DNA from 4 places in the Paenibacillus sp. FSL H8-0259 genome. Region 2 is predicted to be linked to each of the others. Evidence: riboswitches for the same ligand, from Rfam matches in the RefSeq annotation. Region 2 holds a riboswitch; each other region holds the start of a gene.
What was found. A riboswitch is a leader RNA that binds a small molecule or an ion and turns the genes downstream of it on or off. The one in region 2 is predicted to bind cyclic di-GMP.
Positions count from the first base shown of each region.

Region 1: linked by a shared signal. The riboswitch ahead of NSU01_RS05495 (PA14 domain-containing protein) and the one ahead of NSU01_RS02050 (anti-repressor SinI family protein) in region 2 are both predicted to bind cyclic di-GMP.
Region 3: linked by a shared signal. The riboswitch ahead of NSU01_RS33950 (flagellar assembly protein A) and the one ahead of NSU01_RS02050 (anti-repressor SinI family protein) in region 2 are both predicted to bind cyclic di-GMP.
Region 4: linked by a shared signal. The riboswitch ahead of NSU01_RS03475 (transglutaminase-like domain-containing protein) and the one ahead of NSU01_RS02050 (anti-repressor SinI family protein) in region 2 are both predicted to bind cyclic di-GMP.

Region 1 covers NZ_CP150147.1:1,283,475-1,291,035, forward strand. Annotated here, with positions in the region: gene NSU01_RS05485 (UDP-glucose/GDP-mannose dehydrogenase family protein) at 1-1,267, shown strand, start outside; gene NSU01_RS05490 (sugar phosphate nucleotidyltransferase) at 2,314-3,687, shown strand; cyclic di-GMP riboswitch class I at 3,825-3,905, shown strand; gene NSU01_RS05495 (PA14 domain-containing protein) at 3,919-6,369, shown strand; gene NSU01_RS05500 (glycosyl hydrolase) at 6,582-7,561, shown strand, end outside.
Region 2 covers NZ_CP150147.1:472,728-480,288, forward strand. Annotated here, with positions in the region: gene NSU01_RS02045 (2-oxoglutarate dehydrogenase E1 component) at 1-1,610, opposite strand, end outside; cyclic di-GMP riboswitch class I at 2,129-2,213, shown strand; gene NSU01_RS02050 (anti-repressor SinI family protein) at 2,242-2,391, shown strand; gene NSU01_RS02055 (helix-turn-helix domain-containing protein) at 2,540-2,872, opposite strand; gene NSU01_RS02060 (TasA family protein) at 3,045-3,635, opposite strand; gene NSU01_RS02065 (TasA family protein) at 3,705-4,301, opposite strand; gene NSU01_RS02070 (signal peptidase I) at 4,401-4,997, opposite strand; gene NSU01_RS02075 (hypothetical protein) at 4,999-6,288, opposite strand; gene NSU01_RS02080 (aldo/keto reductase) at 6,571-7,548, opposite strand.
Region 3 covers NZ_CP150147.1:7,895,662-7,903,222, forward strand. Annotated here, with positions in the region: gene NSU01_RS33925 (ring-opening amidohydrolase) at 1-1,064, opposite strand, end outside; gene NSU01_RS33930 (ABC transporter permease) at 1,064-1,816, opposite strand; gene NSU01_RS33935 (ABC transporter ATP-binding protein) at 1,813-2,622, opposite strand; gene NSU01_RS33940 (ABC transporter substrate-binding protein) at 2,636-3,649, opposite strand; gene NSU01_RS33945 (isochorismatase family cysteine hydrolase) at 3,704-4,387, opposite strand; cyclic di-GMP riboswitch class I at 4,906-4,999, shown strand; gene NSU01_RS33950 (flagellar assembly protein A) at 5,102-6,727, shown strand; gene NSU01_RS33955 (DMT family transporter) at 6,795-7,561, opposite strand, start outside.
Region 4 covers NZ_CP150147.1:802,403-809,963, reverse strand. Annotated here, with positions in the region: rRNA gene NSU01_RS03485 (23S ribosomal RNA) at 1-1,339, opposite strand, end outside; rRNA gene NSU01_RS03480 (16S ribosomal RNA) at 1,641-3,198, opposite strand; gene NSU01_RS03475 (transglutaminase-like domain-containing protein) at 3,563-4,372, opposite strand; cyclic di-GMP riboswitch class I at 4,387-4,467, opposite strand; cyclic di-GMP riboswitch class I at 4,541-4,621, opposite strand; gene NSU01_RS03470 (class D sortase) at 4,749-5,402, opposite strand; gene NSU01_RS03465 (GtrA family protein) at 5,474-5,878, opposite strand; gene NSU01_RS03460 (glycosyltransferase family 2 protein) at 5,868-6,845, opposite strand; gene NSU01_RS03455 (phospholipid carrier-dependent glycosyltransferase) at 6,928-7,561, opposite strand, start outside.

The DNA of each region.
Region 1 (7,561 bases), 810 kb from region 2:
TGTCATCTGTGTGGATAAGGATGAGGCGAAGATCGAGAAGCTGAACCGGATGGAATCCCCAATCTATGAGCCGGGTATTGAGGCACTGATCGAAATGAATCTCCGTGAGGGCAGGCTGAGCTTCTCGGCCGATCTTAAGGATTCGGTCCGCCGCTCCGACATCGTCATCCTTGCCGTAGGGACCCCCTCACTGCCGGGCGGTGAAGCGGATCTAAGATATATCGAAGGGGCAGCCATTGAAATTGCGCAGGCAATGGAAGGCTACAAGGTCATCATGACCAAGTCAACCGTACCCGTAGGCACCAATGAGAAAATCCGCAATTTGATCGCTTCGCACACGAATCATCCCTTCGACATTGTCTCCGCCCCTGAGTTCCTCCGTGAAGGCTCCGCGATCCGCGATACGCTGCATCCCGACCGGATCGTGATCGGACTCGATAATCCTGAGCTTGAGCCGATGATGCGCCAGCTTCATCAGGGCTTCACAGACAATGTGTTCGTCACGGATATCCGCAGCGCCGAGATGATTAAATATGCGTCAAATGCATTCCTGGCTACTAAAATATCGTTCATTAACGAAATCGCCAATATTTGCGAAAAAGTGGGAGCTGATGTAACCGAGGTGGCCGAGGGCATGGGAATGGACCGGAGAATCGGATCTACCTTCCTGCAGGCCGGTATCGGTTATGGAGGCTCCTGTTTCCCGAAAGACACCAATGCGCTGATCCAGATTGCCGGCAACGTGGACTACGAGTTCAAGCTGCTGAAATCGGTGGTCGAGGTCAATAAAGGCCAGCGCTTCATGATCATCTCCAAGCTCCATGAGTCGTTGGGCAGCCTGCGCGGCGCAGTCATCGGCATCTGGGGCCTCGCCTTCAAGCCGAACACTGATGATGTCCGCGAGGCGCCTGCCCGTGAAATCGTTGAAGCGCTGGTAGCCGAAGGCGCCACGGTGAAGCTCTATGATCCGATTGCCGCCGAGAATTTCCGGGCGCAATATGATCACCCGCAGCTCCGCTGGTGCGGGCTGGCGGAAGAGGCTGCCGAAGGCAGCGATGCGGTATGCCTCCTGACCGACTGGAGCCAGTTCAAGGATATCGACCTGCATCTGCTGGCGAAGAGCATGCGCCGTCAGGTGTTGATCGACGGCCGCAATGTCTATAGCAAAGAGCAGATCGAAGGAACCGGCCTGGAGTATCATTCTGTCGGACGCCCGCAGATGGGCGGCCTTAGCGGATTCTCCGCCAGCGTTGCTGGCGCGGTCTAAGCTCTTGGTCTATCAGTGATCCCGCAGCCTCCCACTGAAAGTGTGCTGTACGGGGAAATTAAGGGGGAAAATCCCTCTAATTCCGCCAAAAGTGTGCTGTATGGGGAAATTAAAGGGAAAAATCCCTCTAATTCCGCCAAAAGTGTGCTGTACGGGGAAATTAAGGGGGAAAATCCCTCTGATTCCGCCGAAAGTGTGCTGTACGGGGAAATTAAGGGGAAAAATCCCTCTGATTCCGCCGAAAGTGTGCTGTACGGGGAAATTAAAGGGAAAAACCCCTCTAATTCCGCCAAAAGTGTGCTGTATGGGGAAATTAAGGGGAAAAATCCCTCTGATTCCGCCGAAAGTGTGCTGTATGGGGAAATTAAGGGGAAAAACCCCTCTAATTCCGCCGAAAGTGTGCTGTACGGGGAAATTAAGGGATAAATTCCTCTGAATGCACCGGATGTGGGCCAATGGAGGAAATGAGGGGCATTAGTGCTCTTGATTCCACCGCCGCGTAAGTGAACGTAAAACCTTGGAACAAGAGTGTTATGTTTCCCCTTCGCTGCTACAGCGAGCGGAAATCCCTTGGAACAAGATGCATTTAATCCCTTAAATCTCTCACCGCCGCTTAGTTGAGCGGCGCCGCCTTGGAACAAGCGTGAATGGCCTTGCCGCCGCAAAAGCAGGCGGGGCAGCCGCAGGTTCAATTGCCGCAACAACAAGCGGCAGCAGCTGATTCAATTGCCGCTCAACCAAGCGGCAATAGCCGGATCTTTAGCCGGGAGCTTAGCCTGCGGGCGAAGCGAATAAGCCAGCTGTTATGTAATGGAACGGAGAGGAATTTTGGAACTGTAGGAGCGTTAGCGTCCGCCTTTGTCTCCGGATTTCTACCGCGATAAGCGGTTTAAATCAGGAAATCTGGAGACAACAGCGGCCGAAAGTCCAAACATTCCTTGCAGTGACCCTCATAACAGCCGCCTTTAGGCTTAAGCAAACGCAGCCTGCTCCCAATAACAATCCGATATTTTCGCGACATCATATAAACTTAGGAGGGTTCACTTATGAAACTAGTACTTCTATCAGGCGGTTCTGGTAAACGGCTCTGGCCTTTGTCCAATGATTCACGTTCGAAGCAATTTCTGAAAGTACTGGAAAGCCCGGCAGGTGAACCGGAATCCATGGTACAGCGGGTATGGAGACAGCTGCAGGAGACAGGGATGGCGGAATCGTCCTACCTGGCTACCGGCCGCAGCCAGGTAGAGATGATTCAGAGCCAGCTGGGCAGCGGGGTGCCGATTATCGTTGAGCCGGAGCGGCGCGATACCTTCCCTGCCATCGCACTGACAGCAGCTTATCTGTATTCGGTCGCCGGTGTTTCACCAAGCGAGACGGTAGCCATCCTGCCCGTCGATCCTTATGTGGAGTCGTCCTTCTTCGAAACCGTTCTGCAGCTGGAGAGCACGATGCTGGAGAGCGGCGCCAATCTGGCGCTGATGGGCGTAGTTCCGGAGCATGCCTCCGAGAAATACGGCTATATCATTCCTACCAGCGCCGAAGCGGGGGCGAGCGGGTATCTGCAGGTGAGCCACTTCCAGGAGAAGCCGGACCGCAAGCAGGCTGAGGAGCTGATCAGCCGGAACGCGCTCTGGAACTGCGGCGTGTTTGCTTTCCGTCTAGGTTATCTGCTGGATATTCTGCAGCGCAAAGGACTGCCGCTGAACTATGAGGAACTGCAGAAGCAGTATAAACTGCTGGCTTCCATCAGTTTTGATTACGAAGTGGTGGAAAAAGAAGAGAATATCGTGGTTCAGCCTTACGCCGGATTCTGGAAGGATCTGGGCACTTGGAACACGCTGACTGAAGAAATGACCAGCAATCATGTCGGCAAAGGCTTCGTCACTGCAGATTCCGAAGGCACCTGCCTGATCAACGAGCTGGACATTCCGATCACCGTGATCGGAGCGAAGGATCTGATTATCGCCGCCAGCCCGGACGGAATTCTGGTTACGCACAAGGCGGAGAGCCCGCGCATTAAAGAAGTGCTGAAATCTTTTGAACAAAGACCGATGTACGAAGAACGCCGCTGGGGCCACTACAAGGTAATTGATTATGTGAAATATGCGGAAGGCAATGAGGTGCTGACGAAGCGAATCTTTATCTCTGAAGGTAAAAATATCAGCTATCAGCTGCATCACAAACGCAGTGAAATCTGGACCATTGTCAGCGGTGAAGCCAGCATTGTGCTCAATGAGAAAATGCATAATGTGAAGGCGGGGGATGTCGTACGGATTCCGGAAGGCACCAAGCATGCGATCCTGGCATTGACAGATATGGAATTTATCGAAGTGCAGACCGGCTCTGAGCTGGTGGAGGAAGATAACATCCGAATCACCTTGGATTGGGAAGATATCGCCTTGCAGCAATTCATTTCATAGGTCTAATCTATCTATATAACCAATTGTTACAAATCCAAAACAGGTATTAAGAACCATTTATTAAGAAAAATTCATTTTTGCTCTAAATTAAAACTAAATAGGGACGATACTTACGGTAAGAGGGATTAATCCTTCCAATACGACAAAGGCAAACCTAATCGAAAGATAGGGACGCAAAGCTATAGGGCCTTCGCAAGAGTGGCAGCCTGGCTACCGAAAGGAAGATGGATTTTGATAACTTACCGTAAGTCTCGTTTGCTGTGCACTGTGCTGTCTCTGGCCCTTTTATTGACTGCAGTACCTCTGGGACTCGGCGGAATGCCTTCATCTGCAGAAGCTGCGTCTAGTTCCAAAGCGCCCGTTAATCCGGAGGCTTCAACCGAAGCAGTCAGATTGCTGGATGATCTGTATTCTATCACTGGAAAAGGCATTATTACCGGCCAACATGACTATCTGGAAAGTCCGGACGAATTCAGCAACAAGCTGAAAGGAACCAGCGGACAATATGCTGCTCTTCACGGCTATGAACTGGGCGTAATCAGCGGGCAATCGGAAAGTACAGCAGCGGCGCAACGCAGAAATGTTGTGAACAGCGCGATCAACTGGTATAAGGGCGGCGGCATTGTAGCCATGACTTTTCATGAGAATCTGCCCGGTACCGCATACCTCTGGTCCAATGTTCAGAAACCGCTGAGCCAGGCGGAATTCAATAAATATATTACTCCGGGTACAACACAGTACACTGCATTGATTGCAGATCTGGACAAAGTGGCAGTTTCACTTAAAAGCCTGCGGGATGCTGGTGTTCCCGTACTCTGGAGACCTTACCACGAAATGAACGGTGACTGGTTCTGGTGGGGGAAGAAAAATAACTTTGCTGCGCTTTGGAATATTATGTATGACCGTTTCGTAAACGTTCATAAATTAAACAACCTGCTGTGGGTATGGAACCCCAATGCACCCAATGCCTGGTCTGATCCTTATGCGCTGACCTACCCGGGGGCTGACAAGGTGGATGTACTCGCGGCAGATATATATGAGAACGATTATATGAATAAATATCATGACAGCCTGCTCGCACTTGCGAATGGCAAACCGATTGCCATTGGCGAGAATGGACAAATGCCAAGCACAGCAAAGCTGCAACTCTCACAGAAAAATTGGGTATATATGATGAGCTGGGGAAAAATGCTGTATGAAACCAACACAGTTGCTACCATCAAAGGTTTCATGAGCGACAGCTATACTGTGACCCGGGACGATTATAAAGCAGGCACATTTGCTACGGCGACGCCGAAACCAACAGCAACGCCAACGCCGGAACCGACAGCAACGCCAGTACCAACAGCAACACCAACGCCGGTACCAACAGCAACACCAACGCCAGTACCAACAGCAACACCAACGCCGGTACCGACAGCAACGCCAACGCCAGTTCCAACAGCAACACCAGCGCCGGTACAGACTGCAATGCCAATACCGATACTGACGCCGCCCCCTGCTTCCAATGATTCTGTGACGGCCCCCGTCGTTCAGAATGGTCTTCAGGGAGAATACTACAAGAACATGACGCTTTCGGGCACTCCGGTTCTGGTCCGGAATGATGCGCTGCTGAACTTTAACTGGCGCCAGGCAGCGCCGGATGCCAAGCTTGGAGTGGATAGCTTCTCCATACGCTGGACGGGTCAGATCAAACCTTCTTTCAGTGAAACCTATCAGATTATCACTACATCCGATGATGGTATCCGCGTCTATATTGACGGCACAGCTGTAATCGACAGCTGGACCAAACAGAGCGGTACCGAGCGTACAGGAAGCATAAACCTGCAGGCAGGCCGGCTGTATGATATCAAAGTGGAGTATTACGAGAATGCCGGCGATGCCAATATCCGCCTGATGTGGCAGAGTCCAAGCCAGGCGAAGGCAACTGTCCCTACAAGCGCGTTATTTGTGAACACGGCTGCTTCTTCAGCCAGCAAAGCAGCTTTGGATGCTCCGGCTGTGACTGCAACACCAGTACCAACAGCAACGCCGTTACCAGTATCAACACCAACACCGGTGCCAACAGCAACGCCGACAGCGGCACCAACGCCGACAGTGGCACCAACGCCGACAGCGGCACCAACGCCAACAGCGGCACCAACGCCGACAGCGGCACCAACGCCGACAGCGGCACCAACGCCAACAGCGGTACCGACGCCGGCAGAAGCTCCATTACCGGAGAATCTTACGGCCGAGGCTCCTGCGGCGAATGGGCTGGTTGCGGAATATTTCAATAATATGACGTTGTCTGGTGCTCCGGCAGTGGTACGTACCGATGCAGTGCTTGACTTCAACTGGCGTCAAGGCACGCCGGATGCCGCAATCGGCATAGATTTCTTCTCTGTACGCTGGAGCGGTAAGCTCAAGCCGCTATACACTGAGACTTATCAGATTTATACCACTTCAGATGACGGCATCCGCGTACGGATCAATGGTGAGCTTGTGATCGACAGCTGGATGAAGCAGAGCGGGACCGAACGCACAGGAAGCATAAGCCTGACAGCCGGTCAGCTATATGATATACAAGTGGAGTACTATGAGAATCAAGGAGATGCCAGAGCACGCCTGATGTGGGAGAGTCCGAGCCAAGTTAAGGCAACGGTTCCTGCGAGCGCACTGTTTCTCCCTTCCGCTTCCTAAGATCATACCCCCGCAGCTGCATTCATTATTGGCGCTGATACTGGTTAAGACGTTACAATTCTAAATCCTATAAAGTCCAATCTTAATGGCCCTGCTTATCAGCAGGGCTACTAAGCTATAGACCATCCGGGTAATTCAATGCAGCCTCTTAACAGAGAACTGCATGCCTGCACGCCTAAGGCGGCAGTGAGGCCCGGGGAAAGGAGATTATATTGAACACTTACCGTAAGTACAGGCTATATACAACAATTATTCCAATTATCCTTATCCTTTCTCTTCTGCCATGGGGGGAGGCGCGCAGTCTTCCGGTAGCACGTACCGTCAATACTCCTGCCGCTCCAATCAAACCCGTTAATTCCTCCGCTTCCAAGGAAGCCACCGCACTGTTAAGCTATCTGTCCGATCTCAGCGGCAAGGGCATGATCTCCGGCCAGCATGATTACCTGGAGAGCCCCGATGAATTCAATAATAAGCTTAAAAATGCAAGCGGGCAGTATGCCGTTCTGCACGGCTACGAGCTGGGAGCCATTAACAACCAGTCCGAAGAGACCATTGCTGGGCAGCGCCAAGCTGTCGTAGACAGTGCCATTAAGTGGTACAAAGGCGGAGGCATTGTGGCGATGACCTTCCATCAGAATCTGCCGGGAACCGCTCCCGAATGGGCTAATGTAAAAATGAATCTGAGCCAGGACAAATTTGACGCGTACGTTACTCCGGGAACTCCGCAGTACAAAGCTCTGATTGCCGAGCTGGATGAGGTAGCCGGGTACTTGGGAGAACTGCGGGATGCCGGAGTTCCGGTTTTATGGCGTCCATATCATGAAATGAACGGCAACTGGTTCTGGTGGGGGCACAAGGATAACTTTGCCCAGCTGTGGGATATAGTGTACGACCGTATGGTGAACACACATAAGCTGAATAACCTGCTATGGGTATGGAACCCGAATGCACCGAACGAGTGGGCAAAGCCTTACAGCGACTATTATCCGGGTGCCTCCAAGGTGGATGTACTGGCAGCCGATATTTATAACAATGACTTTAAGCAATCCTATTACGAGAACCTTCTGAAGCTGGCAGACGGCAAACCGATCGGTATCGGGGAGAGCGGAGAGCTTCCAGACCCTGTCATATTGTCTCAAACCCAGAGTAAATGGGTATATACGATGACATGGGGGAAAATGCTGCTCGAGAA
Region 2 (7,561 bases):
TTGGCCTCGGCGTTCTTCTGTTTCCCTTCCTTCATCTGCTCGAAGGCCTGCTGCAGCACATTCTCGGCCTCGGCAATCATGTTCTTCACCTCATCGGCTGTAACGACCTTCTCGCGCTGCAGGCGTTCCGCATAAACGCGGTAGACGGTAGGGTGGTTGCGGACCTTGCCATAAACCACCGGCTGGGTGGTTTCCGGATCATCCATCTCATTATGGCCGTGCCGGCGGTACCCGATCAGATCAATCAGGAAATCCTTCTTGAACAAATGGCGGTAAGCGCTGGCCATACGGACGGCAGCAATACAGGCTTCGGGGTCGTCGGCATTGACATGCACTACCGGGATCTCATAGCCCTTCGCCAGATCACTGGCGTAATGCGTGGAGCGGGAATCTTCACTTTCGGTGGTGAAGCCGATCCGGTTATTGACGATAATATGCACAGTGCCGCCATTCTGATAACCTTGCAATTTGCCGATATTAAGTGTTTCCGCAACAATGCCTTCACCAGGGAAGGCGGCATCGCCATGCATAAGCACGGCCATGGCTTTGTCCGTATTCAGCTTAGGCAGGCCTGGGGTGCCCCGTTCCTCCTGGGCTGCACGCGTGAAGCCTTCAACGACCGGATTCACGAACTCGAGATGGCTCGGGTTGTTCGCAAGCGTGATGCGGGTACGCACAGTTTCGCCTTCGCGGACGGCGCGGTCGGCGCCTAGATGGTATTTCACATCCCCGCTCCAGCCATAGGTGACACCCATGGAGCCTTCGGACGGGAAGAGCTCCTTGTTCGGCGAATGATGGAATTCCGAGAAAATAATATCATAAGGTTTGCCCAGAATGTGGGCAAGCACATTAAGTCTTCCGCGGTGGGCCATACCCATCAGGATATGCTCTGCGCCGTCATGTGCGGCAGCGCGGACAATTTCATCCAGCATAGGCACGAGGGCATCATTGCCCTCCAGGCTGAAGCGCTTCTGGCCGACGAAGGTCTTATGCAGGAAGGTCTCGAACTGCTCTACCTGAATCAGGCGTTTCAGCAGCTCTTTGCGTTCCGCATGGTTCAGTGGAGCAGGCGACGTTGTGGATTCCGCCTGGCTGTTGAGCCAGCGCAGCTCACGCTCGTCATGCACATGCCCGAATTCATAGGCAATGGTCTGTGTGTAGGCCTGGCGCATTCTGTGAACGGCATCCATAGCGGTATGCACGCCCTCAGGGGCATTCTCCCAGATCAATGAAGCCGGCAGGGCATTCAGATCTTCGCGCGTCAGCTCATAGGTCTCGATCTCCAGCCATTTCGCCATCGGGTTGGTGCTCCGCTCCAGCGGATCGATATCGGCAGCCATATGGCCGTATATTCGGATGTTAGCCATTAGCTTGGAAGCTTTAACGGCTTTCCTGAGCCACTCTGTATCTCCTGAGATGGCGGGGGGAGGCGTCTTGACGGCATCCGGAGCCAGGGGAGGCGGGCCGGATACTGTGAAGAGGTCGCGGTAATGATGCTCTACGGAAGTGGGGTCCTTGACAAACTGCTCGTATTTCTCCTGAATGTAGCCCAGATTGGGACCGTAATACTTGCTCCAGACAGATTCGTTATAGGGCTCTTTGACGGCCATGAGTAGGTCCTCCTAACGGATAAACTCCACATGCGGTATATTAGGAACACCGCTTAGCGGAGCTGCGATGTTTGCGGTTTCATTCTCATCTTATTGTGCTACTTTCCGGCAGGGTAATCAATTCATACTTTCGTGCAATCCGTTCGCAAAACGGTATGATTCAGCAGGGGATTCATACGGAACAATCATAAATTTCCCGGGTGAAGCCGGAAAAATAAAATATCGTTAAAATTAATAAAAAATTAAGGGATTTAGGTGGTTGTAAATCATAGGAATGGGTAATTGTTTCTATATTGTGTTACGGGATTAATATCTATTTAGTATATTTAAACTAATTTGGACCGATTGAAGATGAATTGGAATTATTTATACAAGCTATTGGCAATTTTAGCTAAGGGTCTTCACGATTTAACATAAAAAAATTCCAGAAAACGACACACTTTTCATGTAAGATCTTGTATAATGTTATTGCGGAGAACGGTTTCATCGATTCTTTTCAGATCCTTTCATGTAAAGGGTCCAGTAAAGGGTAAACCTGCCGAAAGACAGGGGCACAAAGTCTCGGATCTAAAGTAGAAATACTATGATGGCCGGACTGCCTGGGGACGCGAAAATTCTAGGAGGAGATTTCTTGGATAAGTCCAACCAGGGGAATGACGAACTGCAGGCAGTTGATCTGGATTTAGAATGGGTGCATTTGCTAATGTCTGCTAAGCAGGCTGGCATCCAGGCAGACGAGATTCGGCGTTTTTTTACTGAAAAAGCACTCCAGGCGATGTAGGGCATTCAGCATTGTACGGATACATACAGAAGAGGGCACAGCGGTGTACACGCTGTGCCCTCTTCTGTTGGAATTTACATGTTGTTTCGGGGTCCCCGCAAAGTACCTGGGTAATCATCGAGGCTGCTGCCTCACTTTGTGGGGTATTTCAGTTATCCTTCTGCTCCAGCCGCCATTTCTGATAATCGAGAAACTCCTTGAATTCACGTTTGCTTATACCAGAGGCCATCGCATCCTGAACCAGCCTGAACCATTCTCCATCGAGAACCGGCTCTGCAGTTTCTGCAATTCCGCCATACAGTAATACGTGAATGGATACTTGGAGTGCATCGGCAATTTTTTCGATAAATTGAATGGAGGGGTTGGATTGGATATTCCGTTCGACATTACTTAAGTATGATTTCGCCACGTCAGCCTTATCCGCAAGCTCGGATAAAGAATAACCCTTCTCCAGCCGGAGCCTATGGATGCGGCTTCCCATATTATCTGACACGATTACAACGCCCTCCGTACTTTTTGTTATCAGTATAACAAAAATTCGCAAAACGGACAAAAACCCTTGTTCCTGCCAGAAGCTGGCGGGGAGAGACAAAACGGCATATCCAGCCCGGATGAGGGAGGATATGCCGTTTTGTGTATATAATTTAATAGCCTTATTTGGCTTCTCCCAAACCTTGCGTAGCATTGAATGTCCAGTTCAGCGCCAAGCCGTCACCCTGGAAGATATTCTGATCCTGGGTATTGTCAACGAATTCGAAAGCAATCTTGAAGGTTTTGGTTTGGGTAGCGGCGATGCCTCCCGGCAGTACACCCGCCGTTACGAGATCATAGCTGGAAGTGTTCTTCAGGTCCTTCAGGGAGATCTCGGACAGCACATGGCCGGCAAGCGGACCGCTGGTATAAGAGCTGTCGAGAAGTTTGATTTTGAAGTGATCTCCAAGATCCTGGCCGGCATTATCGCCCTTCGCATCAGTTACAGTGTAGCTGGTGGCCAGCGTTAGGAGTTTGATATCCAGGGTGCCGTCATTGGACAAGGTGAACGTGCGTACGGTGTAATCACCCGGTTTCAGATTGGTCAGGGCAACAGGTGTATTAAAGGAAGAGCCGAGCTTCAGCGTGCCTGCCGCGAAGGTTGCCGTGCTGGTTGCTGTGGAGCTGAAGTAAGCGAAGGTGCCCCCTCCGATTAAAGACAATCCCAGTGCTGCCGATGCTACGCCAAGACCCAATGTTTTTTTGATACCCATAATTAATTTCCTCCTCGAGTATATTATGTTTTTTTAAGATCGGTGATCAGGAATGCATATACAGATAGATTATTTGAGGGCGCCTTTTTCCTGGTTGGCTTCGAAGTTCAGGGTCAGGGCCAGTGTATCGCCTTGATAGTAGTTTTGCGGCTGGAAGGTTTCCTTGAAGGCAAACTGTACGCTCAGTTTATCTGAGGTGCCTGCTTTGATGCCCCCATTCTCTACACCAAAGATTCCGCCGAGAATTCCCTTGGCTACAAGATCCGGACTTTGCTGCTCAAGTTCGGCCAGTGAAACGACCAGAACAGGTGATGTTACCTTATCCTTGTTAACTAGGAACGTCACAATAATATCGTCTTTGAGATTATGGGCGCCGTTATCTCCCTGGGCATCTGTAATGACAGATGAGGTACGCAGAACAACTTTGGGAATATTGAGCGTTCCGTCATTTTTCAATTTAAAATCTCTTAGGATCGTATCCCCCGGTTTAAGATTGCTGAGATTGACAATAACGGAGGGGTCCGAATTAAGTAATAAAGTTCCGTTGTTAAAAGAAGCTGCAGTGGTGGAGGTACTGCTGAAGTAAGCGAAGGTTCCTCCGCCGACCAGGGTTAATCCGAGTGCTGCCGATACAACGCCGAGACCTAATGTTTTTTTAACGTTCATTTGTTCATCCCTCTCTCATCGTTCTTTTTTTGTCTTTACCTGTCTTCGGGGAAAATTTATTGTTGCTCCGCGTTTCGTAAACGGGAGAGGACAATCGGTTTATTGCACAATGTCTGGAAGGGTATCCGGTCCGCCGGTCACCGCTGGCCCTGCATTCTTCTTCTCCAGTGCCGCTACGGCTTTCCAGGAGGAATACAGTGCGTAGAGGAGCAGGAGCAACCCGGGGATAATCATCAGCATTACGCTTCCGGCTTTGGAGACCGCAAAATTCATGGTATATCCTACATAAGGGACGGTGACGCCGGTATATTGGCCTACCACATTTGTTGAGCTGACCGCTGAGGTATCGGCTGCATCGTTATTGTCCCCTTTGGTGGTATAGCTGGCTTCACCTATGGCACTGTTTATTGAAGCATCGACCACACGGTGTGTAATCAGGAGGTTATCGGAATTCATGAAAGTAATCACATCGCCTTTTTGAAAACGGGTCATATCCCCGCCCGGCTTAATCGCTACTATAGATCCGGTCTGGATGCCCGGCTCCATGGAACCGGATAACACCGTCTTGATCTGATAGCCGAAGAAGGAAGGTTCGCCTCCGGAGGCTTTGGAGATGACTACTGCTGTTACCAGCACCAGGAAAATCATAAATATCAGTGTGGACAATGTGGTGCTGACTATCTTTTTAATGCGCATATTATTCCCCGCCTTTGCTGGTATCCGATTGTGGAGCAGGTGTAGCTGTAGGTGTAACTGTAGCTGTTGGCTGCGCGGTATCTGTACCGCTATCCGGGAGCTCCCCAGGTGAGTCTGCCGCTGGAGTCGCCTCCGGAAGATTGGCTTCCGGTGCCGGTGTGGCAGGCGGAGCGGTAACCTCTGCATCCGGTGAGGGTGCAGGAGCCGGTTTTTCTCCCTCAGGAGCTTCTATAGCAGGTTCATCGATGGTCTTATCTTCTCCAGGAATGCTGGCTGCGGGCGGATTATTCTTGGTTTGATCGTTCTCTTGTTTCTGCTTCTCCAGTGCATCCCGTTCCGCTTCCTCAGCCTTGGCTTTCTCAAGCGCCAGCCGTTCCGCTTCTTCAGCCTTGGCTTTCTCCTCCAGCGCCGCCTTCGCTTCAGCAATGTGTACCTGCTGTTCCTGCAGCGTGGAGATTGTGGACGATAGGTTGTCTCTGGAGGCTGTTAATTCTGCACTTAACTGATCGTAGCTTGACTGTAAGGCGGGAGATACATTGGGGTCTGCATTGTAGGCTCTGGCCATGAGTGAGAAAATCGGTTCCTCGGCAGGGAAGCCGAAGCTTTCTTGCCGGAGAAGCACCCGGTCAGGATTACCGGTCGGCAGCGAGCCGCCGAAATCATGAATCGTATTCAGATAATGCACAATGCCCGTTAATGTATCCGTCAGGGATTCCGACAGCACCCCGCTTTGATGGAGACCTTCCTGCAGCTGTTCGAAGAACCGGGCGTCACGGATTTCTAGGCAATTGGGTTCGAGATTAACCATATATCCTCCGAGTTGATGCAGAATGGCTGCTGCACTGCCAATTTCCTGCAGAATTTGCTGCCAGATACCTGCATTGAGGCTCAGCTGTGTATCCAGTGCGCTAACTGTATCGCTTGCCAGCCGGATTTGTTCTGAGATCTCACTGGAGATCTGATCCAGTTCCTCCGCTGACAGTTCTTCAGAGACCGGGGGAGTGTTATAGTTCCCGCTCGTAATGTGGCTGCCAAGAGAAGACTTCAGCTGGGTAATTGTGCGGACATGTCCGCTGAAATCTGACAGCAGCTGTTCGATCTGGCCCGGAAATACGGAGCAGAGCCCGATAGAGGTGTTCTGTTCCTGGAAAGTGTTATACTCTCCGTAAGTACTGCCAATCTGATTGGAGGTATACATTATAAGAACAGATACAGCCACACCGGATTGCAGGATCCGAAGACCGAGTTTCGTGTATTTCCGTTTACGCCGTTTGGCGGATCTGGGGTACAAAGGTAGGCCCCCTCTCATGGCTTACTGATTGATATTCGTTATATTCGTTCTTTATTAAGAACGTCTTCGTAATGAAATCATACACTGCGCACCCGGGAAAAGAAAAATGTCAATTTCAGCGAATTGTTCGCAATAAAGCACAGATGCATCTGGTTATCTTTAATTTACTTGATATATCACTGTTTTTCACAAATGTTCTTTATTGAGAACGAAAAAAGGTTATGCTATCCGCATAACAAATACGGATGGCATAACCTTTCCATTTGTAGTGAAGTCCGCTCCTTAAGGAAGCTTCTCTCCGCGTGAGCTGACGTACAGCTCGTACCACTCCTTGCGGGAGAGCTCAATCTTATCCGCCCCTCCGCAGGCTGCGATGCGCAGCGGATTGACGGTGCCGATTACAGGCTGGATGGCTGCTGGATGCGTCATCAGCCAGGCCAGGACGATGGCCTCAGGTGTTGTATTCTTCTCATCGGCAAGCGCCTGTACTCTGGCCGCTGTATTCACCACGTTCTCCGGCTGTCCTTCAAGCGGCCGTCCGCTGAACAGCCCCTGGGCCAGCGGGCCCCAGGCCTGAAGCTGGATGTTCCCCGCACGGCAATACTCTATTGTACCCTCAGGAAACGTAAGGTCTTTCCACTGTTCCCGGTTCACGCTGAGTACGGCATCGACCCAGCTGATCTTGGCCAGGCTCATATGCAGCTGATTGACGATGAAGGGCTCGTCACAATAGGTCTCCAGCAGTTTGATCTGGGCAGCACTCATATTGGAGACACCGTAGTGGCGCACCTTGCCGGCTGCCTTAAGCAGGCGCAGTGCTTCGGCGACTTCCTCGGGGTCCATCAGCGGGTCGGGGCGGTGCAGCAGCAGAATATCAATATACTCAGTGCCCAGCCGGGAGAGCGTTCCGTCTACACTGGACAGAATATGCTCCTTGGAGAAGTCGAACATATTGGTGATATCACCCGGCTCCATCAGCCTGATACCGCATTTCGACTGCAGGATGATCTCCTCACGCAGACCCGGACGCTCCCTGAAGATCTGTCCGAACACCTTCTCCGCCTTGCCCCGGGTATAGATATCCGCATGGTCAAAAAAATTGATGCCGATCGACAGCGCCGCATCCAGCGCCTCATGCCCCTGCTTTATGTTCTCCGCTGTAACCGGTTCATGGTCCCAGCCTCCGCCAAGCCCCATACAGCCCAGAGCAATGCGGCTGGCGGGAATTCCGCGATTGTTAAGTGGTAACGCTTTCAGCAATTGTATCCCTCCA
Region 3 (7,561 bases), 820 kb from region 2:
CGGCGGAATACAGCCGCTACCGGCCCTCCGCCTTTTGGCCCCTGGTGCTCGCCTCCGCCGGATACGTAGATCATCGGATCGCCGCCGACATAGGCCAGTACACCGCCGACCACAGCCCGCGCATGCCGGGTATGATTGATATCCGAATCATCCAGCATGATATGGCGCCGTCCGCGGATGACTCCGTCCGGATCAGCTTCAGCTTTGGCCAGCACCTGCACCAGCTCCTCACCGGGATACCGGTCCAGCAGGCCCTGCAGCGCTGCGCCGTCAATAGCATCCTTCATGACTGCATGGTCGATGTGATACGGGCCTTCCGCAGACAGCGAATTGCCGAACACAATCACTTCGCAGTAGGCAAGCTCACTTCCGGCCGAAGTAGACGCCACAGCGCTGAATTTATCCCAGTTCACGCATATATCTTCTTCACTTAAGGTCGAGCGCTCCACTTCACCCAGGGCAACGGCAGTCCCCAGTGCGGATGCACCTCTGGAATATCCCATGGATTTATAGGTATCCTCTGTAACGAGCGATACCTGACGGCTGTGCGCGTCATACATCTGCTCTGCAGTGAGCAGCGGGCATTTAATCTGCACATAATGCACATCCGCTTTCGAGGTGATTCCGGCATCCAGGACCGCCCGGGCCACGGCATCCGCCACAGCGTCCACCTGGCTGAGCCGGCCCAGCTCCTCCGGCCGGAAGATCCGTGTTCTGGCCGTACCGACCGCAAGTGACTTTAGACCATCAGCATTTACGCCCGTCTCTGCCTGGCCGCTGCGGCTAATGACCGTGAAATGCGGGCTGAGCACACCTTCCGTCCCTCCGGACATCACATAGGATATTTCTGCAGGCTGCTGTTCCTGGGACACCCCGGCGAAGAACGCCTTCAGCGCCATAACGGCATAACCCCGTGTGAAATCATTAACACAGCCGTTCCCCTCGGTCTTTCCCAGTACAGCTGCAACCTCTTCGGGGCGGAACAGCCCCTCTTCTATCGCCGCCTGCAGGCCGGACATGTCATTCGGCGCACCAGCAGGGATTTTGATCACCGAGCATTTCATCACAGATCATCGCTCCTTGTCCAGAAAATAACCTTCTTCTCCAGCAGCCCGATACACCAGAACAGCAGCAGGCCGCACAGCGCCGAAGCAATAATGGCCGAGAACATCACCGGAGTATCCATATGATAGGAAGAGACGAGCACCACATAACCCAGCCCCTTATTGGCCCCGACAAATTCGCCGACAATCGCTCCAACAATGGCAAGCGAGGTCGAGATTTTCAGTGCGGAGAAGATATAAGGCAGACTGGTCGGCAGCCGCAGCTTCCAGAAGATTTCGCTTTTGGTTCCTTTATAGGTGGAGAACAGCTCCCAGGCCTCGTATTCAATCGCCTTAAGACCTTTGACACTGTTCACCAGAATCGGGAAAAAGCAGATCAGCATCGAAGCGATGACCTTCGAGGTATATCCGGTCCCCAGCCACACGACAAGCAGCGGCGCCAGCGCAACCAGCGGTGTAGTCTTAAGGGCAATAGCGAGCGGGAACATCCCCTTCTCAATCGGCCTGGAATGAACAAAAATAACTGCAGTAATCAGGCCGAGTATGTTAGCGAGCATGAATCCGGTCAGGGATTCACCCAGGGTAACCAGCGTATGGGACCACAGCGAACCGTCGATGGCCGAGACCACCTGGGTTGGAGAAGGCAGCAAATACATCGGAACCGACAGGAGCCGTACGGCCAGCTCCCACAAGATCAGGAAGCCGAGTGCAAAGGTGACCGGGTACAGGCTGTCCTTGAGTTTGGCTGTCATAGATGCTTCACCCGCTTTCTCAATTCCTTGACGGTCCGGTGGAATTCCGGCAGCTCTTCCATTCCTACTTGACGCGGTGAAGGCAGCGGTACCGGAATAATATCTGTCACCCCGGCCGGCCGGGGTGACATCATCACCACCCGGTCCGACAAAAGCACGGATTCTTGAATAGAATGGGTAACCATTACAATGCTGCTTAGACTTGTCTCCGGACTCTCCCACAGACGCAGCAGCTCAAAGTTCAGCTTCTCGCGGGTCAGTTCATCCAGCGCACCGAACGGCTCATCCATCAGCAGCACGGTCGGATCGGCGGCCAAGGCTCTGGCAATCGCCGCCCTCTGCTGCATTCCGCCGCTCAGCTGATGCGGGAAGTGGTTCTGGAAATCCTGCAGGCCGACCAGCCGCAGGGCACTTTCCGCCTTTTCACGCGCTTCCTTTTTGCTGAATTTCTTCTTCGGGCCCAGCTCAAGGGGCAGCATGACATTCTGCAGGGCACTGAGCCATGGCATCAGTACAGGCTTTTGAAAGACCATGCCCAGCGACAGGTCCGGGGAGGAATAGGCAACCTCCCCGCCTCCTTCCGGGCTTAGCAGCCGCAGCATCAGCCGCAGTGTCGTTGATTTCCCGCAGCCGCTCGGTCCGAGAATGGAGATGAATTCATTGCGGTATACGTCAAGACTGACATTATCAAGCACAGGCACATTGCCGAAGGAAAGAGAGCAATTGCGCAAGGAGAGCATCGTGTCCCGGGTACCGGGATTCTTCACAGGGGCGGAATCCATCTGTTCTTTCATCGATGTTGTCATACCGGTTCCCTCCTTAATTCAAGTACTCATTGGTGAACAATGAGCCAATGTCCTGCTGCTTTTTCACAAAGTCCAGATCGATAAGATTCTGCTGCAGCGTCTCCCACGCCGCCTCATCCATCGAGCCGAGCGGAAGCTTCTCCGGCTCCAGCAGCGGAATGCTGGCCTTCATCATGCTGATTTCATGCGCAAGATCAAGCTTTTCTCCGTATTTCAGGCCGAATTCTGCCGCTTCCTCAGGATGCTCCATCGCATAATCCCAGCCCTTCATGGAGGCCTGTACGAAACTCCGGACCATTTCCGGATCCTTCTCAATCACGGACTCCGTGGTAAACAGGGTGTCGGCATAGAAATTGATGCCATAGTCGTTCGGGTCGATAATATTGACTTCCTTGCCCTGCTCCTGCACAGCCAGCACCTCATTAATTACATATCCGGGCCATGCCTTGACCTGGCCGGTCAATAAGGGGCTGAGATCATATTTGATCGGCATCTCTTCGATTTGCGAGGTTTCGATGCCCGCGCTTTTCTCCATAGCACGGAAGGTCAGCTCTTCATTGCCGCCGAGCTTGATGCCCACCTTTTGGCCGACAAGATCTTCCATTGTGGTGATACCGGATTCTTTAAGCGTGAACATTACGAACGGGGTTTTGCGGTATATCGCAGATAACGCCTTAACCGGTACGCCTTTTTCTCTGGCAATAATGATCTGGTCAGCACCGGTTACCCCGAACTCCTCACTGCCCGAAGCGACCATCTGTACCGCCGGAAAATCCGAGCCTCCCGGCCGAATCTCCACATCCAGCCCCGCTTCCTTATAGAAGCCCTTTTCAACTGCGGTATAGAACCCGGCAAACTGCGCCTGATGAATCCACTTCAACCTCAGAACAACCTTCTTAAGCTCACCGGAGCCTTCCGCCCCCTGTCCCTCAGCCTTGCCGGTATCCGAATTGTTGCCGCAGGCTGTAATGAGCAGCATTAGTGAAGTGAGCAGGATAAGCGCTTTGGTTCTGGACTTGTTCCACATGGTGATTCCCCCGTTATGATGTTATTTGGAATACTGGTCATTCGTAATTCGTATTTAGAATTGCTCCAGCGCCTTCAGCACCGCTTGCGAATCACTCACACTGCCGAAGACACCGCCCTGCATTTTGACCATATTGAGCGCTGCCAGGTGATTGGCATAATCCGTAGCACCCGTGCAATCCTCCAGGATCAGACATTCATAACCGCGGTCATTGGCTTCGCGCATCGTCGTGTGTACACAGACATCCGTCGTGATTCCGGTCAGAATCAGATGGGTAATCCCTTTATTCTTCAATATTAAATCCAGGTCCGTAGCATAAAAGCTGCCTTTACCCGGCTTGTCAATAATGTGCTCTCCCGGTATAGGTGCCAGTTCATCAATGATCTGCCAGCCGCGCTCGCCCCGTACGAGAATCCGTCCCGCCGGTCCTTCCGAGCCGATCTCAGCACCGATCTGTCTGCTCCGCCACCGTTTATTCGCCGGCAGATCGGACAGATCCGGCTTATGGCCTTCCCGGGTATGGATAACGGTGAATCCGTTAATTTCCCGGATGCGTGCCAGCAGCCGCCCAATCGGCTGAATCGCTCTGGATGTTAATGAGAGGTCGTAGCCCATTCGCTCCACGTAACCGCCTTTGCCGCAAAAATCCGTCTGCATATCGATAATCATCAGTGCCGTCTTCGCCGGATCAAGGACGCCGTCATAGGGCCAGGTGTAAGGTGCTGCTGTAATCTGCATGGTTCATGCTCCCCTTCCAGAATTCAATGCATGTATTTAATGTTATGTTTATTAACATTAATTTTATATTTCCTGCTGTTTGTTAGATTATATTACAACAAATTTGCAATGTCTTCGTTTTTATTACGAAATAATGCGCTAATTGTTTGTGTTATTCTACATATATAACATAAACATTACATATAAGCCCCGGATTAACCCTATTCATATATTAAAAAAGCCGCCCAACGCAGGCAGCCTCAGCAGCAGTCCGTTCTCCAGCTCAAAGATCCGGCTGTTCTTGCAGAGCAGACTCCTCCCATAAGCTGTAAGCGCTGGGAAACCAGTTTTTCAAGCAATATAGAGCTGCACATTTCAAGATTATTAATAAATTGGCAGAATACAGTTGAAAAATAGCTCCTTAAGTACTAGAATTAAGCTTGTTTGCAGAAGTTCCTGCAGCGCAGGAACCAGTTATGACCTTTTTTGTCGATTACAGTCGATTGAAATCGCCTCATGCTGAGTGTATATCATTGATCTATTTCTAAAGGCAAACTTCCTGAAAGGGTAGGACGCAAAGCAATGGGCCTAAGAATGCTGAGAATCCGCGTTTATGGTCGCCAGGCTGCCAATAGAGACCACGTAAGCCATCAGTCACCGGGAGATCCCCCAGGCTTTATGATGCTCTTTTCTGTACGAATGCCATTGATTATACGAAAAAGCGAGGTTAAGATAATGCCGCAGCAATTCATCGAACCAACCCGATATGATTTCGTGGAATCCTTGATGCTTGAACGGACCGGATTCCTGGATTCTTTCTCTGTGGAGGGCCGGACTTCCGGCGGGATGAATGGAGATAAGGATGGAATTATCCTTGTGCAGAATAATCAGATCTTCATTACTCCCCCGCTCTCTGGCGGCAAGCCCGCCCGGATCTCCGCTGTTCATCCTGTAGTGCTGAAGATCAACTGGAAGACCGTTACAGAGCCTACTGAGGTAACCTCAGCGGATCATATTACCTGGGAAATTTGCGAGAAGCCACAGTATCAGATTACGGTTTCACCTGACAAGCTCAAAGTGCATTTCACCTTGTACCGTGCAGAGAAGTACGCCTGGAATCTGGTCAATTGCCCGGCTTCCTTCGAAGCCGCAGTCCGGGCTGAGCCTAACCGGGCGATGCTGCTGTCCACGCTCACCATAGAACAGATTCTTTCTTCGCTGGATAACCGCTCCATTCTGCGGAATCTGAATATCCCGGCCCTATACGCCGAACTGAACAACCCTACATATCTCCCTGTCTGTATCGCAGAAGGGAGAGCCCCGCTGCCCGGCAAGAAATCAAGGCTGCAGCTATCCCTCCCGGAGCATACGCTCACAGGCAATGGAATGCTCCGGGAGGGACGAACTGCGGAAGCTGCAGATTCCTTAGATTATCTGCGGTTTCCGGGAGCCCCCTTCGCCAGAGAGGGAGAGGTATTCGCCCGCAAGCTGCCGCCCGAAGAGGGAATTCCCGGATTCGACGTAGAAGGAGGCATCTTGCCTCCACCTCCACCGCAGGATATTTATTTCGCAGCCGGAGACAATGCACGGCTGCTTCCAAACGGGGAGATCGCGGCTCTGCGTACGGGCAGACCCCGCATCTGCGGAGACTCCGGCAGCGTCACAACCTGCGATTTCCCGGACCTATGCCTCATCACCAAGGAAATGGCGGCAACAGCCCGTGAGATTATGTTTGCAGGTGACATCGTCGTACCCTCAGATATTGAAGGCCCTATGTGTATTGAGGCGTTAGGGAATGTGTATATCTACGGCAACGTCTGCCAATCTACAATTACGGCTACAGGCAGTATCTATATAAGCGGTCAAGTAACCGGCTGCAGCCTGCACACCGGACTTGCCGGGGTACACCAGCACCGCCTGCACCGCTTCTCCAGTCTTCTGCTGACTGAAGTTGGCGGACTGCGGGAAGCCGCCCGGCTGCTGGCCAAGAATGTAGAATCCCGCCAGCAATCCGTGAAATACGGTCTGGTGGTTATGCTGCTGCTGGAGGATAAGTACAGCCATATAGAGTGCCTGATCAGCGATCTTAAATCCGCACTGCTGTGCATGGAAGGGGCCCCCCAGCCCGGTACGGATCAGCTCAAGCAGATGCTGGAGGTTTTTACCCATCCGGGGCAGTTCACCGAGTTTATCACTGACAGTGTTCTGAACAGCTTCTCCCGGCTGCTGCGTAATCTGTGTGAAGACATTGAACTGCTCCAGGAGGAGCATGTCTTCATTAATATCGCCCGTTCCCATAACAGTATCCTGGAGTCCGGCGGAGAACTGATCCTGCGGGACGCGGACGCAGAAACGGTCTAAGCCTGCTGTAATGTAACCCCTGACAAGTACAAACGGCTGCCCCTCTTCTGAGGGAGCAGCCGTTTGTTTATTCCTTACCCAGACCGGGTACCGGGGTCTGCAGGACACTCCCGGCATTCCGGCCCAGCCTGACATTCACCAGAATAATGCTGCTCACAATCAGCAGCATACCGATGACCAGATTCAACGTAATCTGTTCATGCAATAAGACTACACTGGAGCCGATGGAAATCAGCGGAATCAGAAAGGTGAACGAGCCTACCTTGCCGGCCTCTCCTTCATTGATCAGCTTGAAGTATACCAACCAGCCCAGCGCAATCACGAAGACCGCGATGAACAGTGTATTTATTATAAAAGTACTACTCCAGGTAATATCCGCCCAGCTCTCCGAAGCTGAGCCTGCCGCCAGCAGGATTACCCCGCCGATCATGATCTGCATTGCGGTCATCCACAGCATATCTACTCTGGCTGCATTGCGTTTGGTGTAGACCGTAGCCAGCGCCCAGCTGAGTGCACTAGCCAAGGCCAGCAGTACGCCTATAGGCGAGATACTTCCGGTTAATCCCCCAAGGCTTAACGAGGCTACCCCGAGGAAGCCGATTACGAGGCCGGCGATCTTAAGCCCGTACATCCGCTCGCCCAGCCAGATCCAGGCAAAGATTCCGAGCAGCACCGGCTGCAGGAATACAATGGCCGAGAATAATCCGGACGGCACATACTGCAGGCCAATCGTCTGGAAGCCATAGTAGAAGACGATACTGAGGAAGGCTGACACCAGATAGACGGGCCAGAGCTGGCGCAAATGCAGCTGCTTCCGCTTCGGCAGCGCCGCGA
Region 4 (7,561 bases), 330 kb from region 2:
GGATCAGATTCTCACTGATCTTTTCGTTACTCATACCGGCATTCTCACTTGTATGCTGTCCAGCGCTCCTTACGGTACACCTTCAACCTGCATACAACGCTCCCCTACCCCAGATGCAAAGCATCTAGCCATAGCTTCGGTGGTGTGTTTAGCCCCGTTACATTTTCGGCGCAGAGTCACTCGACCAGTGAGCTATTACGCACTCTTTCAATGGTGGCTGCTTCTAAGCCAACATCCTGGTTGTCTGTGCAACTCCACATCCTTTCCCACTTAACACACACTTGGGGACCTTAGCTGATGGTCTGGGCTGTTTCCCTTTTGACAATGGATCTTAGCACTCACTGTCTGACTCCCGGCAAGAAGTTAATGGCATTCGGAGTTTGACTGAGCTTGGTAACCCTTGCGGGCCCCGCACCCAATCAGTGCTCTACCTCCACCACTCCATTCACCGAGGCTAGCCCTAAAGCTATTTCGGGGAGAACCAGCTATCTCCGAGTTCGATTGGAATTTCTCCGCTACCCCCACCTCATCCCCGCATTTTTCAACATGCGTGGGTTCGGGCCTCCAGTGCGTGTTACCGCACCTTCACCCTGGACAGGGGTAGATCACACGGTTTCGGGTCTACGTCCACATACTTAGTCGCCCTATTCAGACTCGCTTTCGCTGCGGCTCCGGCTTCTCACCTTAACCTTGCATGTTAAACGTAACTCGCCGGTTCATTCTACAAAAGGCACGCCATCACCCATAGATCGGGCTCTGACTTTTTGTAAGCACACGGTTTCAGGTTCTATTTCACTCCCCTTCCGGGGTGCTTTTCACCTTTCCCTCACGGTACTGTTTCACTATCGGTCGCCAGGTAGTATTTAGCCTTAGCAGATGGTCCTGCTGGATTCATACGGGGTTTCACGTGCCCCGCACTACTCGGGATCCGTCTCGGAGAGAACACAGTTTAGGCTACAGGGCTTTTACCTCTATCGCGGGCCTTTCCAGACCTCTTCGCCTACCATATTCCTTTGTAACTCCATGTGAGACGTCCCACAACCCCAAGAGGCAAGCCCCTTGGTTTAGGCTGTTCCGCGTTCGCTCGCCGCTACTGACGGAATCACTATTGTTTTCTCTTCCTCAGGGTACTTAGATGTTTCAGTTCCCCTGGTCTGCCTCTGCGTATCCTATGTATTCAGATACGAGTAACTGCGAATTACCACAGCTGGGTTTCCCCATTCGGACACCCCCGGATCAAAGCTTGCTTACAGCTCCCCGAGGCAGTTTCGTTGTTCGCCACGTCCTTCGTCGGCTCCTGGCGCCTAGGCATCCTCCGTGTGCTCTTATTAGCTTAACCAATGCGTTTTCCGTTAGGAAAATCGCTGTAGCAACTAATAACTATTCCAACTTGCTTACACAAGTTTCAGCTAAAAGATGTTCTAAAACGCAAATTCGTTTCGGTATCCAGTTTTCAAGGATCAAGGTGCTGAAGTTTCGGGACAATCACGACTGTGATGTTCGAAAATTCAGACAATTTAAAGATGAGAGCTTAAACTCTCAAAACTGACCAACGAGTGAGTGTTTGAACCCTAAGGTTCGTTGTGGAAGCTTACGCTTCCGATTTGAATGTCACCGTTGCAGGTGACGATTCTCCATAGAAAGGAGGTGATCCAGCCGCACCTTCCGATACGGCTACCTTGTTACGACTTCACCCCAATCATCTACCCCACCTTCGGCGGCTGGCTCCCTTGCGGGTTACCCCACCGACTTCGGGTGTTGTAAACTCTCGTGGTGTGACGGGCGGTGTGTACAAGACCCGGGAACGTATTCACCGCGGCATGCTGATCCGCGATTACTAGCAATTCCGACTTCATGCAGGCGAGTTGCAGCCTGCAATCCGAACTGAGACCGGCTTTGCTGGGATTGGCTCCACCTCGCGGTTTCGCTTCCCGTTGTACCGGCCATTGTAGTACGTGTGTAGCCCAGGTCATAAGGGGCATGATGATTTGACGTCATCCCCACCTTCCTCCGGTTTGTCACCGGCAGTCACTCTAGAGTGCCCAGCACTACCTGCTGGCAACTAAAGTCAAGGGTTGCGCTCGTTGCGGGACTTAACCCAACATCTCACGACACGAGCTGACGACAACCATGCACCACCTGTCTCCGATGCTCCGAAGAGGGGCACTATCTCTAATGCTTTCATCGGGATGTCAAGACCTGGTAAGGTTCTTCGCGTTGCTTCGAATTAAACCACATACTCCACTGCTTGTGCGGGTCCCCGTCAATTCCTTTGAGTTTCAGTCTTGCGACCGTACTCCCCAGGCGGAGTGCTTACTGTGTTAACTTCGGCACCAAGGGTATCGAAACCCCTAACACCTAGCACTCATCGTTTACGGCGTGGACTACCAGGGTATCTAATCCTGTTTGCTCCCCACGCTTTCGCGCCTCAGCGTCAGTTACAGCCCAGAAAGTCGCCTTCGCCACTGGTGTTCCTCCACATATCTACGCATTTCACCGCTACACGTGGAATTCCACTTTCCTCTTCTGTACTCAAGTCACCCAGTTTCCAGTGCGCCCCCAGGTTGAGCCCAAGGTTTAAACACCAGACTTAAATGACCGCCTGCGCGCGCTTTACGCCCAATAATTCCGGACAACGCTTGCCCCCTACGTATTACCGCGGCTGCTGGCACGTAGTTAGCCGGGGCTTTCTTCTCAGGTACCGTCACTCCGGTAGCAGTTACTCTACCGGACGTTCTTCCCTGGCAACAGAGCTTTACGATCCGAAAACCTTCATCACTCACGCGGCATTGCTCCGTCAGGCTTTCGCCCATTGCGGAAGATTCCCTACTGCTGCCTCCCGTAGGAGTCTGGGCCGTGTCTCAGTCCCAGTGTGGCCGTTCACCCTCTCAGGTCGGCTACGCATCGTCGCCTTGGTGAGCCGTTACCCCACCAACTAGCTAATGCGCCGCAGGCCCATCCCCAAGTGGCAGATTGCTCCGCCTTTCATTCTCTCTTCAGGAGAGGAAAGAAATTATCCGGTATTAGCTACCGTTTCCGGTAGTTATCCCAGTCTTGAGGGCAGGTTGCCTACGTGTTACTCACCCGTCCGCCGCTAAGCATGAATGGAAGCAAGCTTCCATTCAAACTCCGCTCGACTTGCATGTATTAGGCATGCCGCCAGCGTTCGTCCTGAGCCAGGATCAAACTCTCCAAATTGTATTTAGAAAGAGCGATTGCTCATTTTGAAACATCTGACGAGAATTTTCATTCTCTATTTTGGAAGTCACTTTCGTGATTTCCGATACTCACTCGTTGTTCAGTTTTCAAAGATCAAGCTCGTTGTCAGCGCCGCTTACCGCGTCACCAGCAACTCTTATAATATATCACATTCATTCGAGTAATGCAAGCTTTATTTTGAAATCACTTATTTAAGCCATTTCTTATTAAGTTTGCCGCTCCAACAACGCTTATTTATAATACCCTATCTCTCTACCAAAAAGCAACCTTTTCCAAAATAAAAATAACCCGCTTAATTACTAAGCGGGTTATCCTCAATGAAACTATGAATGCATCTGTGCTCTTAGTAGAACTTAGCTGCAGTATATTTACTTGCTACTTTAACCAGATCTGCTGTTTTGCTGTTCTTGGCAAGTCCAGCATCAACTGTAGTATCAATAGTTACCCATTTGCCATTAAGGAACACTTCATTCCAAGCGTGGTAAGAAGTCACATAACTTGTGTTACCCATAACCAGTTTGGTAGGAATGCCTTCACTGCGAAGCATAGTAGCGAACAAGGAAGCGTAATCGTAGCAGATCCCCTTCTTGGTAGCCAAGGTGCTGTCGTTGTTAGGGATGTAATCTGTAGTAACACTGGAAGCCAGGGAATAATCATATTTCACATTGGCTACGATATAATTATAGATAGCCTTCACTTTGTCTTCATCTGATGTCAAACCTTGTGTAAGCTGTGTTGCTTTCAGAACTGCTTTATCGGAAGAACTCCATTTAACATTCTGTACAGAGCTCAGATATACGGCGTTGGCGTTGCTCAGGCTAAGATCTACCGTCTCGGAAGAGATTACTTTGTATTTGTTGCCGGTAGTGTTCTCAAGTACGGAAACCTTGTATGAACCGTTACCTTGTTGAAGCGGGAATGTTTCAGTTGGTTTGGAAGTGTATAAGTTGTAGGTGTAGCTGTTATTATCTTTGGTGATCATCAGCTTAATCTTCTTATCCTTAGGAACATTATAAAAAACTCCGATAACACCCTGATCAAGTTGACCTATGTTCAACCAGCTTGCATCTGCATTAGCAGCTTGAGCTGTACCTGTCTGCACCGACGTAACCACTACGAATAGTGTAACCAACATTAAATAGAACTTCTTCATTGGATAAAACCCCTTTCGGTAGCTGGCTGCCATCCTTACGGGAAGGCCCTTTAGCTTTGCGTCCCTACCTTTCGATAGGTTTGCCGTTATCGTATAAGCTTTATCTGTCCTTGCTTCTACCATAAAATGCTAGATTCACAATAAGAACAAACAAAAAAAGCCTCTTCATTCGGTAGCTGGCTGCCATCCTTACGGGAAGGCCCTCTAGCTTTGCGTCCCTATCTTTCGATAGGTTTGCCGTTTATCGTGTATTAGCTTTGTATAGTTATATCTTACCATATCTATTTCTATTATCAAGACCTAAATCACTAGATTTCCGCGAAAACAAATAAAAATTTTAAGTATTTTAAGTTTTTCCGTCATTATTCTACAAACATCACGATAACTTTGCGTGAATGATAAGTCTATGCGTTGGATTCACCAGCGGATCACAAGTAATGAGTGTTAGAATCTTGTCATCCTTATTCCCTTTCAATACGGATACATCGGTTGGTTCCACAATAGTTACATCATAAACTACATAATTGTATACCTGCTTGCCGGTTGTAACGGAAATAGTGTCCCCGACTCCAACTTCATTCAATCTGTTGAATAGCCTTCCCGTAGTTCTTGATCTATGCGCTGCAATTGCAGCATTTCCAGCAGAGCCAAGCGGAGCCGTCTCCTTCATATGCGCAGCAGCATGCTTCATATTCGCCTTGGTGGCGCCTTCCAGCACAGGCAGCTTCAGATCTATTTTGTCGATTTCGATGATTGCCATCACCTTGCCTCCGACTTCAATCTCAGGCGCAGCAGAGGGTTCTGGCTCTTCCGCAGCCGACTCATCCGCCAGCAGCTGGGTTACTTCCGCGTAAGGCTTACTTAGATCAGCACTGGCCGGAGCTGACGCAGACGGAACGATTTCACTGTAGGCCTGTTCAGCCTCTTCCAGCAGCTTTTGCTGCTGACGGTCATTGTACCATTCGCTTCCTTTGGGATAGAGCATAATAAGCACCCCGGCAAGTATAATCAAATAGGATAATTTCCGCATGACAATCGCCTCCGTAATATAGAATAGATGTTACCCTTCCGGAATAATTAAGAAGCAATGCTTCTTAATTATCAGAATACCCATTTCCGGCTTCCGAAGAAATTAATGATCACCGTAACAAATGTGACCAGCACTTTGGCGACCAGCACTTGAATACCGAGAGAATCGGTCAATATATGAATCAGCAGCACCGATATACCCAGCACCAACAGATTCAGCACGATAAACCTGATCAGCTGCATCCGGTCGAAGCCCTCTTTATTGCCTCTGTCCCGATCACGGAAGGTTACCTTTTTGTTCCAGAAGAAGCTGTTGGCCGTACCGGCGCTGTAGGAAATAATCTGCGCAGGGGTGTTGATCATCCCAAGGGAATGCAGCAGTGTGAATACAGCAAAATCAATCAGTGTATTCAGCAGGCCTACCGCATTGAATTTCAGGAACTGGATGAACCCCGCACTCCATTTCTTATCTGGCATAATCGCTTTCCTTCCGCGTGTCTTCTATTTCCGCATCCGGATAGCCTTTGGTCTCACGTACAATATAGAGCGGTCTGTCCTTCGACTCATCATAGATCCGTCCGATATACTCACCAATTACCCCCAGCAGCATCAGCACAATCCCGTTGAAGAGCAGGTTCACGCCGACTATAGATGCCCATCCGGGTACGGTCCAGGAGGTAAAGATTTTTTGGAACAATACCAGGAACAGATAGATGAAGCTGGAAAAGGACAGAAAGAATCCGATATAGGATGCGATTTTGAGCGGTTTGTGGGAAAAGGAGGTGATGCCGTCGAGCGCAAACCGGATCATTTTCTTGAGCGGATATTTCGTTTCCCCGGCAAAGCGCTCCTCCCGCACATATTCTACCATGGTCTGCCGGAAGCCTACCCAGCTTACCAGACCCCGGACATACCGGTTCTTCTCCTTCAGACCGCGCAGCACATCACAGACTTTACGGTCGATCAGCCGGAAGTCCCCGGTATCGGTAGGGATTTCAACACTGGTCATACTGCTGAGCAGGCGGTAAAAGATCTTAGCGGTGACTTTCTTGAAGAAAGTCTCCCCGTGACGCTTCAACCGCTTGGCATACACGACTTCGTAGCCCTCTTTCCACTTGGCAATCATCTGCAGAATAACCTCAGGAGGATCCTGGAGGTCTGCGTCAATCACCACGACTGCCTGGCCTTCGGCATAATCCATACCAGCCGTAATCGCCACCTGGTGGCCGAAATTACGGGAGAAGTCGATCAGCTTGACATGCTCATCCCGGCTGCTGATCTCGCGCATGATCTCCGCCGTGCGGTCCCGGCTACCGTCATTGACGAAAACCAGTTCATAGGAATCACCGCAACCATCCATTACTTTTTTGAGCCGCTCATAGGTTACCTGAATGACTTCCTCCTCATTGAACATGGGGACAATTACACTGTATCTGGCTTTCACCTTAGTTCCTCCTATAAGTTTCTACGAGATACCCCGCAATAAAACTGTCTTCTGAAACATATGCCTTCTTAAATAGCGCCCCCTAGAATACCCAGGAAGGGAACCAGCGCAGTACAGTATTTATATAACTGCTGTTAACCTGCATTCCGGACAACACCGGATAGAACATTACAAACAGGATGGCTGCAGCAGCCACATAGGCATACCGCAGATATTTGGCGTCGCCGAATCTGCTGTCAAGCAGCTTCAGGATATAGACAACCGACAGAATCATAAATGGCACCATCGCAAAATAATGGTACAGGAACGTCTCACGCGGCACAAGCATCCACGGGACATACTGTGAGAAGAACCCGATCCAGATCATGTACAGATTCTTGTCCCTGCGTTTCACGGTAAGCCACACGGCTGCCAGCATAGCGAAGATTCCTGTCCACCAGATGAGGGGATTCCCCATGGTCACGATACTGCTGGCCTTACCTTCCGGCAAGCCTTCACCGCCGCTGAAGAACCAGACCGGACGTTTCATGAACGGCCACTCCCACCAGGAAGAGGCGAACGGATGCGTAGCTACAAGCTGGCTGTGATAGTTGTACATATTTTTCTGGGCATCAATCAGTCCCTTAATGGTGAAGCCTTCCGCCGAAGCAGAGAGCGCCGGGACAAAGGACAGGCTATAGATGATAACCGGGATAGCAATGAAAAATACGATGCAG